2 regions of the Peribacillus sp. NPDC097224 genome follow, and region 2 is predicted to be linked to the other one. Evidence: riboswitches for the same ligand, from Rfam matches in the RefSeq annotation. Region 2 holds a riboswitch; the other holds the start of a gene.
The links. Region 2 has a riboswitch for thiamine pyrophosphate ahead of thiT (energy-coupled thiamine transporter ThiT). Riboswitches for the same ligand answer to the same signal wherever they lie in the genome.
Positions count from the first base shown of each region.

Region 1: linked by a shared signal. The riboswitch ahead of tenA (thiaminase II) and the one ahead of thiT (energy-coupled thiamine transporter ThiT) in region 2 are both predicted to bind thiamine pyrophosphate.

Region 1 covers NZ_JBIWDK010000003.1:466,668-474,537, forward strand. Annotated here, with positions in the region: gene thiM (hydroxyethylthiazole kinase) at 1-533, opposite strand, end outside; gene thiD (bifunctional hydroxymethylpyrimidine kinase/phosphomethylpyrimidine kinase) at 530-1,336, opposite strand; gene thiW (energy coupling factor transporter S component ThiW) at 1,305-1,838, opposite strand; gene tenA (thiaminase II) at 1,839-2,528, opposite strand; TPP riboswitch at 2,634-2,726, opposite strand; TPP riboswitch at 2,795-2,900, opposite strand; SAM riboswitch class I at 3,205-3,308, shown strand; gene ACIQXR_RS08995 (Fur-regulated basic protein FbpA) at 3,407-3,670, shown strand; gene ACIQXR_RS09000 (aspartyl-phosphate phosphatase Spo0E family protein) at 3,897-4,073, shown strand; gene ACIQXR_RS09005 (GNAT family N-acetyltransferase) at 4,129-4,638, opposite strand; gene ACIQXR_RS09010 (DUF459 domain-containing protein) at 4,796-5,494, shown strand; gene ACIQXR_RS09015 (ABC transporter ATP-binding protein) at 5,570-7,387, opposite strand; gene ACIQXR_RS09020 (DinB family protein) at 7,572-7,870, shown strand, end outside.
Region 2 covers NZ_JBIWDK010000003.1:185,985-193,854, reverse strand. Annotated here, with positions in the region: gene iadA (beta-aspartyl-peptidase) at 1-954, opposite strand, end outside; gene ACIQXR_RS07605 (hypothetical protein) at 1,131-1,436, shown strand; gene ACIQXR_RS07600 (transglycosylase domain-containing protein) at 1,613-3,589, opposite strand; gene ACIQXR_RS07595 (universal stress protein) at 3,880-4,404, shown strand; gene thiT (energy-coupled thiamine transporter ThiT) at 4,457-5,038, opposite strand; TPP riboswitch at 5,137-5,239, opposite strand; gene ACIQXR_RS07585 (cation diffusion facilitator family transporter) at 5,490-6,377, shown strand; gene ACIQXR_RS07580 (histidine kinase N-terminal domain-containing protein) at 6,601-7,710, shown strand.

The DNA of each region.
Region 1 (7,870 bases), 280 kb from region 2:
GTACGTGAAGAGTCACTAACGGCATCCTTGGCTCCACTCACGACGACAACACTCTTCAGTTTTCTAGCAGCACGTAGGGATAGTTCTGCATTACTCATGGAAAGCGGTCCTGAATCGACCCCTCGCGTTACGATATCGCCTCCCATTAGCCGATGGACTTCACTTGCATTGCCGCGAATAATCTGGACAGTCATTGAATCGAGCAGTTCCATAGCTTTCTCTGTTCGGTAAGTGGTGGAACCGACGCCCACAGGATCTAAAATTACGGGTATATGGCAATCGTTCGCTGTTTTCCCGGCAATCGCCATCGCCTCCAAGGAAACATCATCCAGTGTACCTAAGTTAATCACCAGTGCTTGTGCCAGTTTGACCATGTCCGCCACTTCTTTTGGATTGGAAGTCATAACGGGAGAACCACCAATTGCCAGGGTAGCATTGGCACAATCATTTGCAGTAACAAAGTTGGTGATTTGGTGGACGAGTGGTTGTTTCTTTCTCACTCTGCCAAATAAGTCTGCAACGGATGTATTCATGTGAAATCACTCCGTTCCTTTTTATAAAATTGATGGAAATGGTGAACGGGTCCGTGTCCCTTACCGAGTTCTAAGCTATTTCGTATCGCTTCTGAAATATAGATTTTCGCTTGTTCAATGGACGTCGCTAAAGGAAGTCCATTAGCAAGATTAGATGCAATGGCAGAGGAAAGGGTACAGCCAGTTCCATGCGTATTTTTCGTATGAATGCGTTCACCCTTGATCCAAGAGAACTCCTTGCCATCATAAAAGAGATCATTTGGATTTCCTGCTGCATGTCCTCCTTTCAGTAAAACAGCCTTCGGACCCAGTTCCAGAATAGCGGTACATGCCTTATAAAAGTCCTGCTTCGTCCGGATCGGGAATCCGGTAAGGACCTCTGCTTCCGGTATATTCGGCGTGACAAGTGTAGCAAGTGGAAGTAAATCGATTTTTAACGACGAAACGGCCCTCTCATCTAACAGATGGTGTCCACTTTTGGAAATCATGACAGGATCAAGGACGACGATAGCCGGTTTAAATAATTTTAGTGAATGGGCGACGGTTTCGACCGTCTCCTTTGATCCAAGCATCCCTATTTTTACTGCGTCTACACGAATGTCTTCAAATACGGCCGCAATTTGATCGGTGATCACAGGGAGATCGATGGGCTGTACAGATCGAACTTCCAAGGTATTCTGTGCCGTAACGGCGGTGATAACAGACATGCCATAAACCCGATGGGCCGAAAATGTTTTTAAATCAGCTTGGATGCCGGCTCCGCCCCCAGAGTCAGATCCGGCGATCGTTAGTGCCCTTTTCATAAAAAAACCCCTTCATATAATGATTTTTTAAGAGAACTTTCAATAAAAGAAAGCCTATAATTGCGCCCGTTAAAGAACTAAGAAGAAAAGCTGGCAGAAAACCAAAAAGTGCCGCTTTTTTTCCCAATAATAAAAGCGCGATCGGATAACAGGCGATGGATCCGAGAATGCCTGTCCCCACTATTTCTCCCAAGCAGGCGTGTCCCATCCTTCTTGTTTTTTGGTAGAGGAAGGCCGCCAGCAGGGCACCAACCATGCTGCCCGGAAATGCAAAAATGGAACCTGTACCTGTCATGTTCCTGATAAGGGATACTAAAAAGGCCTGTGTCACAGCAAAAAGCGGCCCCAACATAACGGCTGTCATGACGTTGGTTACATGTTGAATAGGAAACACCTTCGCAAAACCAACAGGGATGTAAACGAATGAGCTAGTCAGGGTAGTGATGGCCGTGAACAAGCTAGTCAACGTCATTTTCCGTAACAAGTTACCAGTATCTAGCATTCAAAGAGGCCAATCCTGTTCGTTGTGAACCATGTCCCAAAATAAATATTCATATCGGGAGGTCATTAAAAAGTGTTTCTCTAATCTTTTTAATTCCCCCTCAGGCATATCTTCCGTCAGTTCGTCTAACAGCTTGGCCAACCATTTGTGCGCATCTGCGAATTCGGGGGATGCATATGATTGAATCCAAGCGATATAACGATTTGTTTCTAGTGCTGTACCATTTTGTTCTTTTAATAACGAGCCAATTTCATAGTAATCCCAGGCACAAGGAAGTAAGCAGGCAATAAGGTCGGCTAAAGTTCCATGATGGGCAGCATTGAGCATATAACCTGTATAGGCAAGGGTAATCGGAGTGGGTTCGGTATTTTCCAATTCCTCAGAACTAATTCCGAACTCCTTGCAGTAGCTCCTATGCAAATCCATTTCTACCTGTAGAGTCTCATTTAAAATACTCGCAAATTTGGTCATGATCTCAAGGTTAGTGGCCTTGATGGTCCCTAAGGCAAAAAGCTTGGCATAATCCATAAGATAGATATAGTCCTGCTTTAAGTAATAGGCGAATTTCTTTTCTGATAGTGTCCCGTTTCCAATTGCTTGAACGAAAGGATGAGTATGATTCTTTTTCCAAATTTCTTTTGAACGTTCGTGGAGTCTAGCACTGAAAGTTTTCATTTGGGTTTTCGTCATGATTTTTCCCCCTTATAATTCATTCACATACAAAGGAGGGGAGTGTCCAAAAATGAAGAACAGCCGCTTTCATATAGAAAGCGGCTGTTCTAGGAATGTACGAATCCCTTTTTCAACCTGCTTTCCTCCGCTGGTATGACCAGATCAGGTACAAAGGGTTTGATTCTCAGCCTATTAATGGCTCCCCTAGCAGTTTATTATTCAATTAAACGAAAACCCCGTTCCTGAAAACGGAACGGGGCAGATGGATGAAGTCAAATATACGACGACGATATCATCCACTTTCCTCCGCCGGCATCACCCGGATCAGGTTCAAAGGGTCCGGAACATCATTCCATCTCAGTCTTATAGAAGACTCCCCTAGTGGTATTTCGTATGTGATTATTGTCATCATATCAGATAAAAAGGAAAATGCAACCTTTGAATCCAATAGAATTTTATGAGTATTTTGTGGCGTGAAAGGGGTAGTAGGATAAAATCCCCAATGGTAAATGGAGCATACCTAACCCACGGTCAATTGGAGGGAAATATAGTTATTAGCAAAATAGGGATATGGTCTTACCTTGTGCTAAAAGGGCACACGGAAAAATAATATAAAAATTAAAAATTATTTGAATGTAATTGACTTATCCTTGCAAGTGGGATAAAATCATGTCAAAATCATTTATATTCTGTATTCTTATCCAGAGAGGTGGAGGGACTTGGCCCTATGAAACCTCGGCAACAGACCCATCGGGGAACTGTGCTTCTTCCAACAAGCAATCGCTTGGAAGATAAGAAGAGACGAACGGACCTCTGTCGACCTCTTCTTGGATTAGAAGGGGTTTTTATTTTTGTCAAATAGGGTTTAAGAATCCCATACAACAGGTATATATATTTTGGCTTTAGCAAATCCTATAAGATTAGGGGCATTATATGTGGAAAATATGAATAAAAGGAAAGGGGCCATTCATATGGCAGAGTTTTTCGAGAAAAAAGAACAGAGGAGAGCATTGTTGATAGAAGAACTATTATCAAATGGTGTATACAAAACCTCTGATGAAAAGCATCTCTATGATGCTCCATTAAAAGCTCTTGAAGATGAATATAAGATCGTTATAGATAGATCAGGTAATGAGTCACCTCCAGAGTGCATGACTTAGTTAACCTATAGTGAACAATCAAAGAGAAAAAGCATTTGCTGTGTAAAAGCGAATGCTTTTTCTCTTTGAACTGACATAAAAAGTACAAAATAGAAAAATATAATGGGTATTTTGTCACATTTCACTAGTGAAATAACATATTTAAAACATGTAAAATGATTGATTTCGCCTAGTGCTTTGGTTATGATAAAAATGTAAAATAATTGAAAAATAGGAAGTGATTATATTGAAGCCTCCTCATATAACAACAGTTGAAAAAATTGAAGAAAAACGAAAAGAAATGATTATGTTAGCAAAAAATTATGGTTTGACAAGCAGGATGACCATTCAAGCAAGTCAAGAGTTGGATTCTTTATTGAATGCGGTCACACATATAAAATTCCTGGGAGTTTGTCGCGAATAATCAGTACATCCCACTAGACCATTCAAATCCAGGCAATCGCCTTTTGCAATGGAAGTCATGTAGTGACACGTTTACCAAGAATGACCAAATCGCGTTCCACTCCATCGAGTTCTGCTATTTTCGGTAAATGCGCCCATTTTTCAAAACCAAATTTTGAAAAAAGCTTAATACTTGGTGCATTGTGTGCGAAAATAAATCCAAGAAGTGTCTTAATCCCTATCTTCGGACTCACCTCTATAGCCTTTTGGATTGAAAGTTGTCCAATTCCTTTCCCACGGAACTCCTCATCTATATAGATGCTAATTTCAGCGGTAAAATCATATGCGGGTCTACCATAAAAAGATTGAAAACTCATCCATCCAGCTGTTTTTCCATCATGTATGATCATATATAATGGCCGTTTGAGAATATGATGTTCTTCAAACCATTTGAGCCGTGATTCTACTGTAACTGGTTCTGTATCCGCAGTGACCATCCTCGAAGGTACTGTAGAATTGTAAATTTCGATAATTTTAGGCAAATCCTCAAATACTGCTTCCCTGAATTCTGTAAACTCCTTCATCATTAAGCTCCAATCCATTTATTATGGCATTCCAATCACCAGTACAGGTGCGTCATGCAATTTAATTTTTATTAAGTTATTCAAATGTTAGGCTTGTCCTCTTTTTGGGTATTTAAAAATAAAATACTTCCTAGTGAATACAAAAGGAGAAGCAAAACAAATGAAGAAAATCGTTGGCTTATTTTTTATTGTACTTGTTATTTGTTTAGTTGCCTATGCGTTTCAGGCAGTAGATGCGAAAAACGATCAAAGAGTCATGGCATTTGGAGATTCTTTGACTTACGGAAAGGGCGATAAAGAAGGGGAAGGATATATTGATGACTTGAAACATAAAACGAATGATTCCGATTCAGAAAAAGTCCAATTCTGGAATTATGGTATTAAAGGTCAGGAAACGGACGGTGTCATTAAACAGCTCGAAGATCTTGAGATTAACACAAAATTGGATAAGGCTGACACATTTATCGTCTATATCGGAATCAATGATTTAATTAACAGTAATGGTGGAAACTTAAAAAAAATCAATGATCAAAAGATAAATGATGAAAAGAAAGAGTATGTACAACATTTAGATAAAATTCTTTCTGAGCTTCTAAAGAAAAATAATAAAGCTGATATCTTGGTGATAGGGTTATATAACCCCAATAAAGACGACTTGAAATTAGAAAACCATATTAGTGATTATAATCATTCGATTCAAAAGATGGTGGACAAGGATAGTAGACTAAAGTATATCCCTACAAACGATTTATTCGAAAACAAAGATAAAAAAGCATACTTCAGTGATGAAATTCATCCAAATGAAGAAGGCTATCAGCTTATAACCAATCGAATCTTAGATAAATATGATTTTAAATAAGAACGATAAAAGGGCATGGAAACTTGATTTCCATGCCCTTTTAGGTTTATTTATCGGGGGCGGATTTCTGGTTGGTTATGTTTCTGATGGTGCCTCCGCCTGTGGAAACTGTAAGTCATGGAGCTGCCGATAGCGACCATTATTTAGTAGCAGTTGTTCGTGCGTTCCATTTTCTTGAATTACCCCTTTTTCAAGAACGACAATTTGATCTGCCTTTTGAACGGTTGATAACCGATGGGCAATGACGATTGAAGTCCGGTTCTCTAATAGGTTGGATAACGCTTCCTGAATCAGATGTTCGGATTCCGTATCGAGCGATGCCGTCGCCTCATCGAGAATGATGATTTGGGGATTCTTCAAAAGGGCCCTGGCGATGGCAATCCGTTGCTTTTGGCCACCAGAAAGTTTGACCCCACGTTCTCCGATTTGTGAGTCATATCCTTTTGGGAACGTCTTGATGAAATCATGAGCATATGCCGCCTTAGCCACTTCGATAATTTCCTCGTCCGTAGCGTCGAGTTTACCATAGGTTATATTATCGCGGATGGTCCCGGTAAACAAAATGATGTCTTGCGAAACAACCCCCATTTGGTTCCGTAAAGATTTGAGGGTGAGATCACGAATATCATGGCCATCCATTTTTATTGTCCCTTGTTGGGGGTCATAGAAACGAATTAAAAGGCTGGTAATCGTTGATTTCCCTGCCCCGGATGAGCCGACAAGAGCGGTTACCTGTCCTGCTTTTATCATCAGGTTAAGATTTCGGAGTACTGGTACCCCCTCGACATAAGCGAAATCAATTCCTTGAAATTCGATTTGTTTCGTGATTTTGGGAACATTAATTGCTGTCTTTTTGTCCTGGATTCCAGGTTGTGTCTCCATTATTTCGGTGATCCGTTCAAAAGCTGCAGCCGATTGTTGCACGATACTGATTACACGGCTGAAATTACGGATTGGACTTTGCAGAAGCCTGAGATAAGCCAGGAATGCCACGATTAATCCAATCGTAAATTCTCCCTGCATCACTTGCCAGGCACCAAATACAATCACGGCGATCAGACCTAAATTATTCATTAAATCTATGAGCGGGCCAAACATGGACCTCAGTCGAACTGATTTGATGTTTGCTACCGTATTCTCATGATTTCGGTCCGCGAATCGTTTTGATTCAAATTCTTCATTTGTGAAGGATTGGATGAGCCGTATGCCGGAAAGGGAATCCTGCAGCTGATTGCTGACATCGCCGGCCGAACTTTGCACGCTTCTGAATGAGAGGCGGATTCGTTTACCAAATACACGTGTCAGATAGAACATGAACGGAAAGGTAATGAGAAGGACCACGGTCAGTTTCCAATTGATGAACAGCATATAGATTGCGATGGCAAAGAAGGTGACCGTATCTGTAATAACTTGTAGCATGCTTGATGAGATGAGTTGTTGAAGCAGGTTCACATCATTCGTGAGCCGGGACATTAAGTCACCCGTTCTATTTTTATCAAAAAATTTCATATCCAATTTTTGAATATGGTCATACATTTCATTTCGTAAATTCATGATCGCTTTTTGCCCCACTTTAGATACGATATAGCCGTTCACATAATTAAGCAAAGCTAACAATATGGCCGCAAAGAGGATACCTATGCCTACCCAAATCAATGAGTCATATTCTTTCCCAGGTATGACATCATCAATCGTATATTGCGTAAGTTGTGGGATGGAAAACTCAAGCATGGAAATAAAAAACATTATGCATATGATCATACTTGAAAATTTCCATCTGGATGGGATACGATTGAATATTTGTTTCAACATTGACCGAATGCTTCCTTTTGATGGTGCAGCTGTCAGGGTGCTACGGCCCTTGTGGCTGAAAGGGATATGTCCCCCGCTCATATTTAATCACTCCTATGGTAAATTGAAAGTTGTCTTTAAAAGCAAAAAAACCTTTATGATTATCATAGAGGTTTTAAAAAAATAGACAACTTTTGAGCGGTTTTTCTTTAATAAAGAAGCTTATATTTTACAACTTATCCCTTCGGTGGAATAATTATAAAAAAGTGAATAAGGAGCTGGTAGAGTGGAAGAAAACACAAAAATCAGGGAAGAACTTCTCCAGGCAGTGAACGGGTTATCGGATGAACAGGTAAATGCACATCCCGAAGATGGACGTTGGAGCATCATTCAGGTATTGGAGCATCTATTTCTAATGGAGAGGGCGGTAACAAAAGGAATTGCCGATACACTGGCAAGTGGCGAGAGCAATCGAGTAGATGATAAACCGATCCAGTATACATTAAATCGTGACGTAAAAGTGGACGCGCCTCCATTTGTCATTCCGTCAGAGAAGTTCCAAACATTAGCTGAAGTAAAAGCTAA
Region 2 (7,870 bases):
CGCATCGACAACCGATTCATACAGCGACATGCAGGTCCCCATACTCAGTCCGGATATATTTCCGTTGCCATCAAATGCCGGAAGGCTAGCCTGTCCATCTGATGTAAGCGTGATGTTGCGGATATCAACACCTTCGTCGAGGGCTCTCCTTATTGCCGTGCTTGCTTTTACTTCCCCTTCATCCAGGAATTTTTGAATGGTACTTGTCGTGAAATCGATGTACCCGCCTTTTTTGGCAAATTGTATCCCGGCCTCAAACAAATGCGGGTTCCGGTTCATATGTGTAGGGTAGAACTGTGTAATCGGTATTTCCGTCGTCCTGACGACTTCCTCGATTACCTGTACATGATCCAGGCTATCCCCGACATGTATATTAACGATACCGGCTTTCCCGGACAAAAGTCCTCCATTCCTGGCCTGCGACGCAAGTTTTGCAAGCTCTGCCACGGTTGGCTGTGAAGAACGGTGATCGGCAATGGCAATTTCACCAACTCCAATGATTTTATCCACTAAGATTAAATCATCTTCAATCTTGTCCATTAGGGTCTTCACCGGGACTTGGTACGAACCTGTTTGAACGAAGCAACTAATCCCTTCTTCTTCTAGGGCCCTCGCTTTAGCGAGCAAGTCCGGCATCGTCCTTGTCGTTCCATCCGTGCCAATGACCCCGACTAATGTCGTGATACCGGCTAGCGTCGCGTCGGTCAACTGAATTTCGGGCGTTCTTGTTTTGAATCCCCCTTCACCGCCGCCACCGATGATATGAACATGTGCATCGATAAAACCTGGTACAATGATTCGACCGTTCGCGTCAATCACTTGCAATGCAACGAAATTGGCAGGGACGTCGATTTTATCCTCGATGAAGCCAATTTGTTTTCCGACCAACAAAACGTCTTTCTTACCTATGTATTCCGGCGTATAAACCTCACCATTCTTTATCAGTGTCAGCATAGGGCCAAACTCCCTCCAAGTTTAAATATTCTAATAGGTTTCAAAACGATATACGCGGGTAAATATACACCATAACCCAATTACATGAATTCAAAAGAACTTAACTTAGTTTTTCTATCTTATAAGTATTACGGCACAAACATTTAATTATATAAAAATTAAAGGAGTAAACAACCATGAACAAAGTAATTTCTGCTGATATTAAAACAAATACACGATTATCCATGCGTCAAATCATGAACTTATACCAAGTGACAAAAGAATTCAAAGGAAACATCTACTTTATCTGCAATCATAAAATGGTCGATGCCACAAAACTTTCAACATTTGTATCATTCGTTCTCATTCTACAAGAGTGTGTGGATATGAAAGTGATCCTAGAAGGACAAAATGTACATGCAATGCTGGAAAAGGTTCAGGCCATTTGTAAAGAAAATGATGAAAAAATAGGATTTCACTCCAACCAAACCGTTGGGATTTAATATACGAAAAAAAATTACATATAAATGAGGTGTAGATATGAGAACCATTTTAATGATTATCGGGGCTATCGTCGTAATCGGTTTAGTTGTAAATTTCATCTTTTAATGAGGGAAAAAAAGCTGTCAATAATGACAGCTTTTTTTCATTACTGGGAATATGGATATATCCCCAATCATCACCAAGGAAAATCCCATGTTTTCCACTTACCAAGCCCCTCCTTGATTTCATTCCCCTTATCAATCCAATATTGCTTCCTTTCCTCTTCTTCTTCCTTTTCCTGCTGTTCTGCTATCAATGGTCCGATGTCTTCTGCATGAAATGATTCAGCCGTTTCGTTCTGTAAGGCCTGAGCCATGATCTTTTGAAAGATGAGTGTACTTCCCTGGCTGCTGTTAGTGGTTAAATAATGTTCTTTATCCGTTTTATCGTAGCCAGCCCATACAGCTCCTACTAAAGAAGGGGTGTATCCCACGAACCATTGATCCTTCACACCTGATATGCCTTCGATCGGGACCTGTGTGGATCCTGTCTTTCCTGCGATTTCATAGCCAGAGACCGCGGCATTTTTAGCCGTTCCATAGTTAACTGTCCCAAGAAGCATCGCATTCATCTTATCGACGACATCCTTCGAAGCCACCTTTGTCTTCTTTTCCTTCCAGGCTGCTATTTCTTTCCCATCCGTGTCTTCTATTTTTATAATGGCATGCGCTTCGTTTCGCTTTCCTTCATTTGCAAACGCCGCATAAGCTCCTGCCATTTGGAGTGGGGACACCCCTTTATCCATCCCGCCTAAGGCTATCGATAGATTTCGGTCATTTTTTTTGTCATAAGGAATCCCAAACCGTTTGAGCGCATCCAGCCCCTTGTCGATTCCAATTTCATTCAGGAGCCAAACGGTTGGTACATTCAAGGAATTCATCACGGCTTCATACATTGGGACCTCCCCTTTATAAGTGCCGCTCAAATTCGATGGTTCATAATTCCCGAACTCCATCTTCTCGTCTTTTAAAGAGTCGGTCATTTCATATCCTTCTTCAATTGCCGGTGTATAAACAGCGAGCGGTTTAATCGACGAACCAGGAGATCTTTTCAGTTGCGTCGCCCGATTATATCCCATGAATTGATGCTCGCCCCTCCCCCCAACAAGTGCCTTAATGCCGCCTGTTTTAGGATGAAGAAGGACCGTCCCACTTTGCACCAATATGTCATTGCTTGTCCCAGAAGGGAAATTGGCATCCTGACTATAGACTGATTCGGCAGCCTGCTGCATCGGTTGATCTAATGTGGTATATATTTTATAGCCCCTAGTGAGTAATTGCTGGAGCTCCAATCCATACATGGTGGAGGCTTCAGATAGGACATGGTCTATATAATAAGGATACTTCCCTTTTAAAGGATCTGTATCTTCACCTAACTGTAGTGATACTTCATCCTTTTTGGCAGAAGCCGCTTCCTCTTCGGTCAAATATCCGTGTTCGGTCATTCTAGACAGTACCAAATCCCGTCGTTTAACCGCCCCTTCTGGATTTTTGTACGGATCAAGCTTGGAAGGCAAGTTAATGACCCCAGCAAGCAAAGCCCCTTCGGCGACGGTTAACTCAGAAACATCTTTTGAAAAATATATGTTCGCTGCCTTTTTGAGTCCCCATGCTCCATGTCCAAAATAAACTTGATTCACATACATTTCCAAAATTTCATCCTTTGTATACGTACGTTCCAATTCTTGAGCGATGAAAAACTCTTCTATCTTTCTTTTCAAGGTCCGATCTGATTCAAGCATGGTGATTTTTACAAGTTGTTGGGTAAGTGTGCTCCCGCCTTCAACAACGCTTTTCGCCTTGACATTTTTCACCATCGCACGCATGATCGCTTGATAATCTATGCCATGATGTTCATAAAAACGGTGATCCTCAATGGATACGACCGCTTGAATGAGATGTTCCGGGATCTCCTCTATCGCGACGCCTTCCGATTTATTAGCCGTGACGGTACTGGCTAAGTTCCCATCCTCGTCATAAATCTTGGTCGGTTGCTGAAGTTGATCCTGGAGATTGCTTATATCCACAGTTTGTTTAAAATATATGAACAAACCGGCTCCCACTACGACAATGATTGATATAATTATAAGACCTATTTTCAATAACGCTCTCATTTGTACCCCCATTTTCCCAGATGCGACATGCTCCATTAAAAATATTTTGCCCTTTTTATGAAAGAAAACTCTTGCAATGGCTAAAAGGGAAAACAAATTCCACAACATTTTTCCCATTATCCTTTTCCATACAAAGTGCCTACAATATTTCTCCCTTTCATGCCTAGTCTTTTCTTTTTCCATACCCTTTACCCACATTTATAAATCAATATACACCTGAAAAAGGCATGAAACCAATAAAAACGGGTATATAACCTATAATGACAAATTATGGGGAGAGATGATTTTAGATGAAACAATTAAAACGTATCGTCGCCGCTTATGATGGAAATGAAGAGAGCAACCGCGCAGTGGAATATGGAGCTTCATTAAAAAAGGCCTTTCCGGAAGCTGAATTGACCATTGTTCAAGTTCTGAATCCAAAAGGTGAAAGCCGCATCATCGAGAGTGCATCCGCTCCTGGGTTCGTACCGGCAGCAGGATTTTATGTCGACCCTTCACAAACGCATCCCGTAACAGAAGTAGAACAACAAAGTCAAATGCACATGAACGATACTCCCACCGTTCATGAAAACAATGTGAGGATGGCTGAAAGCAATATGATGAGATTGCTCAGTGAATGCCAGGTTAATGGAAATATCGAGATTTTAGAGGGAAATGCCACCGATAGTATATGTGACTATGCAAAGCGGGCGAATGCCGATTTAATCATCGTCGGCAACAGTGCAAAAAGCGGCCTGGAAAAGTTCTTCCTCGGAAGCACCAGCAGTTCCATAGCCAAGCAGGCACCTTGCTCGGTATTTATTGCAAAATAATGGAGAAAAGGGCCGGCTCATAATTGAGCCGGCCCTTTTTATAGGTCTGTCCTTAGATGGCTTTCTTCAACAAGACATTCGAAGCAGCCGAATAAAGCACCATTACCACGATTGCTGATAAAATAAAACTAAACAGCATATATGTCCCATTGTAAATCAAGGAATAGAGGACGACTGGTTGCCCGTCTGGCGCATATTCCCCAAAGAAAACGATACCTGCTGTAAAATGGCAAAGAAACCTCAGGAAGCTCCCCACAAACATGCCACAAACCGCATATATATCCCCTCTTAACCGTTTTCCCCCTTTACGGTTATTCACAAATTTATTCATGAACAACCCGGATAATCCCACGGCGGTAAAAGCAAGGAAATATTCGATAAATCCTTGAAGCGGCGTTGCCAGAAATGCCAAACCAGTGGCAATCTGCAAAAGCCCCAATAGTAAACCGGTGGCCATTCCGCCCTTGATTCCCCAACGATAGGCCATTAAGAATATCGGTACCATGGCAATGGAAATCGATCCCCCCTGTGGCCATATCCTTGCAAAAACAAAACCGGAGACTATATCCAGCAGTAATGCCAATGCAGAAAAAATCGCGACCTCTGTCATGAATAATGTTTTATGTTTCATCATCTCTCACCCTTCTCCACGTGCAAAAGTGCCCATGAGTCCCGTGTAGCTTTTTCGGCATGCAAAAAAGCAACACCAGGGCGGTAATGGATGCCCAGTATTGCTATCCAAAACCACATCCCTACGCTAGTACTAACTAACAGGTTCATAGGGTCTGAACTCAAACGTTCACTCTCAGCCATCTTGGCTCCCCTTGTGGAAGTATTTAATTTTTGTTCCTCGGTTAGAATATACTACTAGTTTCTCTAATTGACAAGTAAATAACACGATTATATCCACGAGCGTTTTTCCCTATTACTGGTTATATTTTTTCATCCAGCCAACTTCTTTACATGGCCTCAATACACATGCCATACGCCAAGTTAGATGGATAAAGACGACAATTTTTCTATAGACTCACTAGGGTTCAATTTGATATCTTTATAAAGGTTATTTTGCACGAGGGGGAAAAGACATGGATAAACATTCAATTTCTGCTGAAAAGGGCGCCTATATCAGTATAGCCGCATACATATTCTTGTCGGCCCTCAAATTAACGTTTGGTTACTTTGGAGACTCGAAAGGACTTTGGGCAGATGGTTTAAACAACACGACCGATATCATTGCCTCTGTCGCTGTATTAATAGGCTTAAAAATATCAAAGCGACCACCTGATAATAATCATTCATACGGTCATCTGAGAGCTGAAACCGTAGCGTCTCTGGTTGCCGCCTTCATTATGATCACCGTCGGATTACAGGTCATATACAGCGCCATCGAATCATTCTTTTCGCAGGATGCGACAGTTGTACCGAATATGTTCACAGCTTATGTCGCTTTATTCTCCGCCATCTTCATGTACGGGGTTTATCGTTACAACTTGGCTTTAAGCAAAAAAATAAACAGCGCCTCCATCCATGCTGTCGCACAGGACAACCGTTCTGATGCTCTTGTCAGTATCGGTGCTTTCGTAGGTATTATCGGTACCACAATCGGCATAGACTGGTTGGATGCGGTTGCGGCTTTAGTGGTAGGTCTGATGATCTGTAAAACGGCTTGGGATATTTTCCACGACGCTTCACTTTCCTTGACCGACGGTTTCGATGAACAGCATCTCCAACAAATAGGTCAAACCATCCTGTTGACGGATGGGGTGAAAGACATGAGTGAAATTAAAGCTCGGATGCATGGGAATGAAATTCTGGTTGAAACAACCGTGCATGTCAATCCGCTCTTGACCGTCATCCAAAGTCATGACATTACAGTGAAGGTTGAAGAAAACTTATTAAAGGAACATGACATCAAACATGTCATTGTCCATATCGAACCCTATACATTTCAAAAAAAAGGTACCCGTCAATAATGAACGGTGCCTTTTTTATATGTGTAAACCCCCTATTAATACAATGTTTACCTAATATAAACAAAGCCTTTCCCCTTTTACCGATCATTTACCGCATGAATGAGTATTTAAAGAACGCTTTCAATCTGTTATTATTAAAACCATATATTACATTTTGGAATTATATTCTAATTCATTCATAATTAAGTAAGATAAATTCATTTTCCTACACATGGAGGGCAAAATGGTATTGAATCGAGAAATGACTCTTCACTTCCTATCTTCTCATAAAACTACTATCCTTACCGAATGGAAAGAGCGATTAAAGCATTTGTCAGATGGCTATATAGAATATTTTGAAGAAGAAATAGAAAAAATTCTAAATTCACTGATGAAACAACTGAAAAATACAGATACTAACATAGATGATATGCTGAAGGATTTAGGGGAAAAGATTTCAGCCGGCCGGGTTAAACAGCATTTGAATATGGATATGTTCTTTTCCATAACCTCTACCGGAAGATCGATCATCATTGATCAATTTCTCTCTTACGAAGCCATCAAAGGAGAACTATCTGCGGTTATCCACCAAATAAATGCGTACTTCGATAAACTCATTTATTTCGCTTTATCCAGTTATACCGATTTAAAGACGAAGCAGGTTGCGGAGCAATATCAGCTGATCAATCCAAATCATAAAGACCGTTTGACCCTTTTAGGCCAGATGACATCAAGTTTTGTCCATGAGTTCCGGAATCCCCTTACTTCCATCATGGGTTTCATTCAATTATTACAAGCCGAACAGCCAGAGATTAAGTATCTGGACATCATTTCAAAGGAATTGGATCAGCTTAATTATCGGATTACACAATTTCTTAACCTTTCAAAGAGGGAAACGGATACTACACAAATTGAAATATTTCCAATCGCCCCCCTGGTAGATGAAGTTATTGAATTCCTATACCCTAGCATCTTGGAAGTAAATGCTTCCGTCTCCTGTAATATTGAGGGCGAAGCCCAGTTGGCCGGCTCCAAGGAGGAATTCAGGCAAGTGTTACTCAATATCATATTGAATGCCCTGGATGTAGTTACGGAAACGCCAAATCCATCCATAGACATTTCCGGTTCGGTAGCATCAGGTTTCCTAACCTTGAATATTTCTAATAACGGTCCAAAGATACCTTCCGAGGTGCTTCCTAGCATCTTTGAACCCTTCATCACAACGAAAAAAAGGGGCACAGGGTTGGGACTATTCGTTTGCAAGGAAATCATCCTCAAGCATCAAGGGACCTTGACTTGTCATTCAACGGACTTCTTAACTACATTCTCCATACGCGTAAAAACAAAATCATAAGTAAAAGTCACCAAATCACGGGGAAGTAGTGTGTAATTTTTGACTGATTCCCTGATAGTTCCTTATACTATAATTAGGTGACTTGTATAATCGTGATGAATAAATCTACAGATTCGTAAAGAAAAGCTCGAAGACATTCATTTCAAGATCATTCCATCTA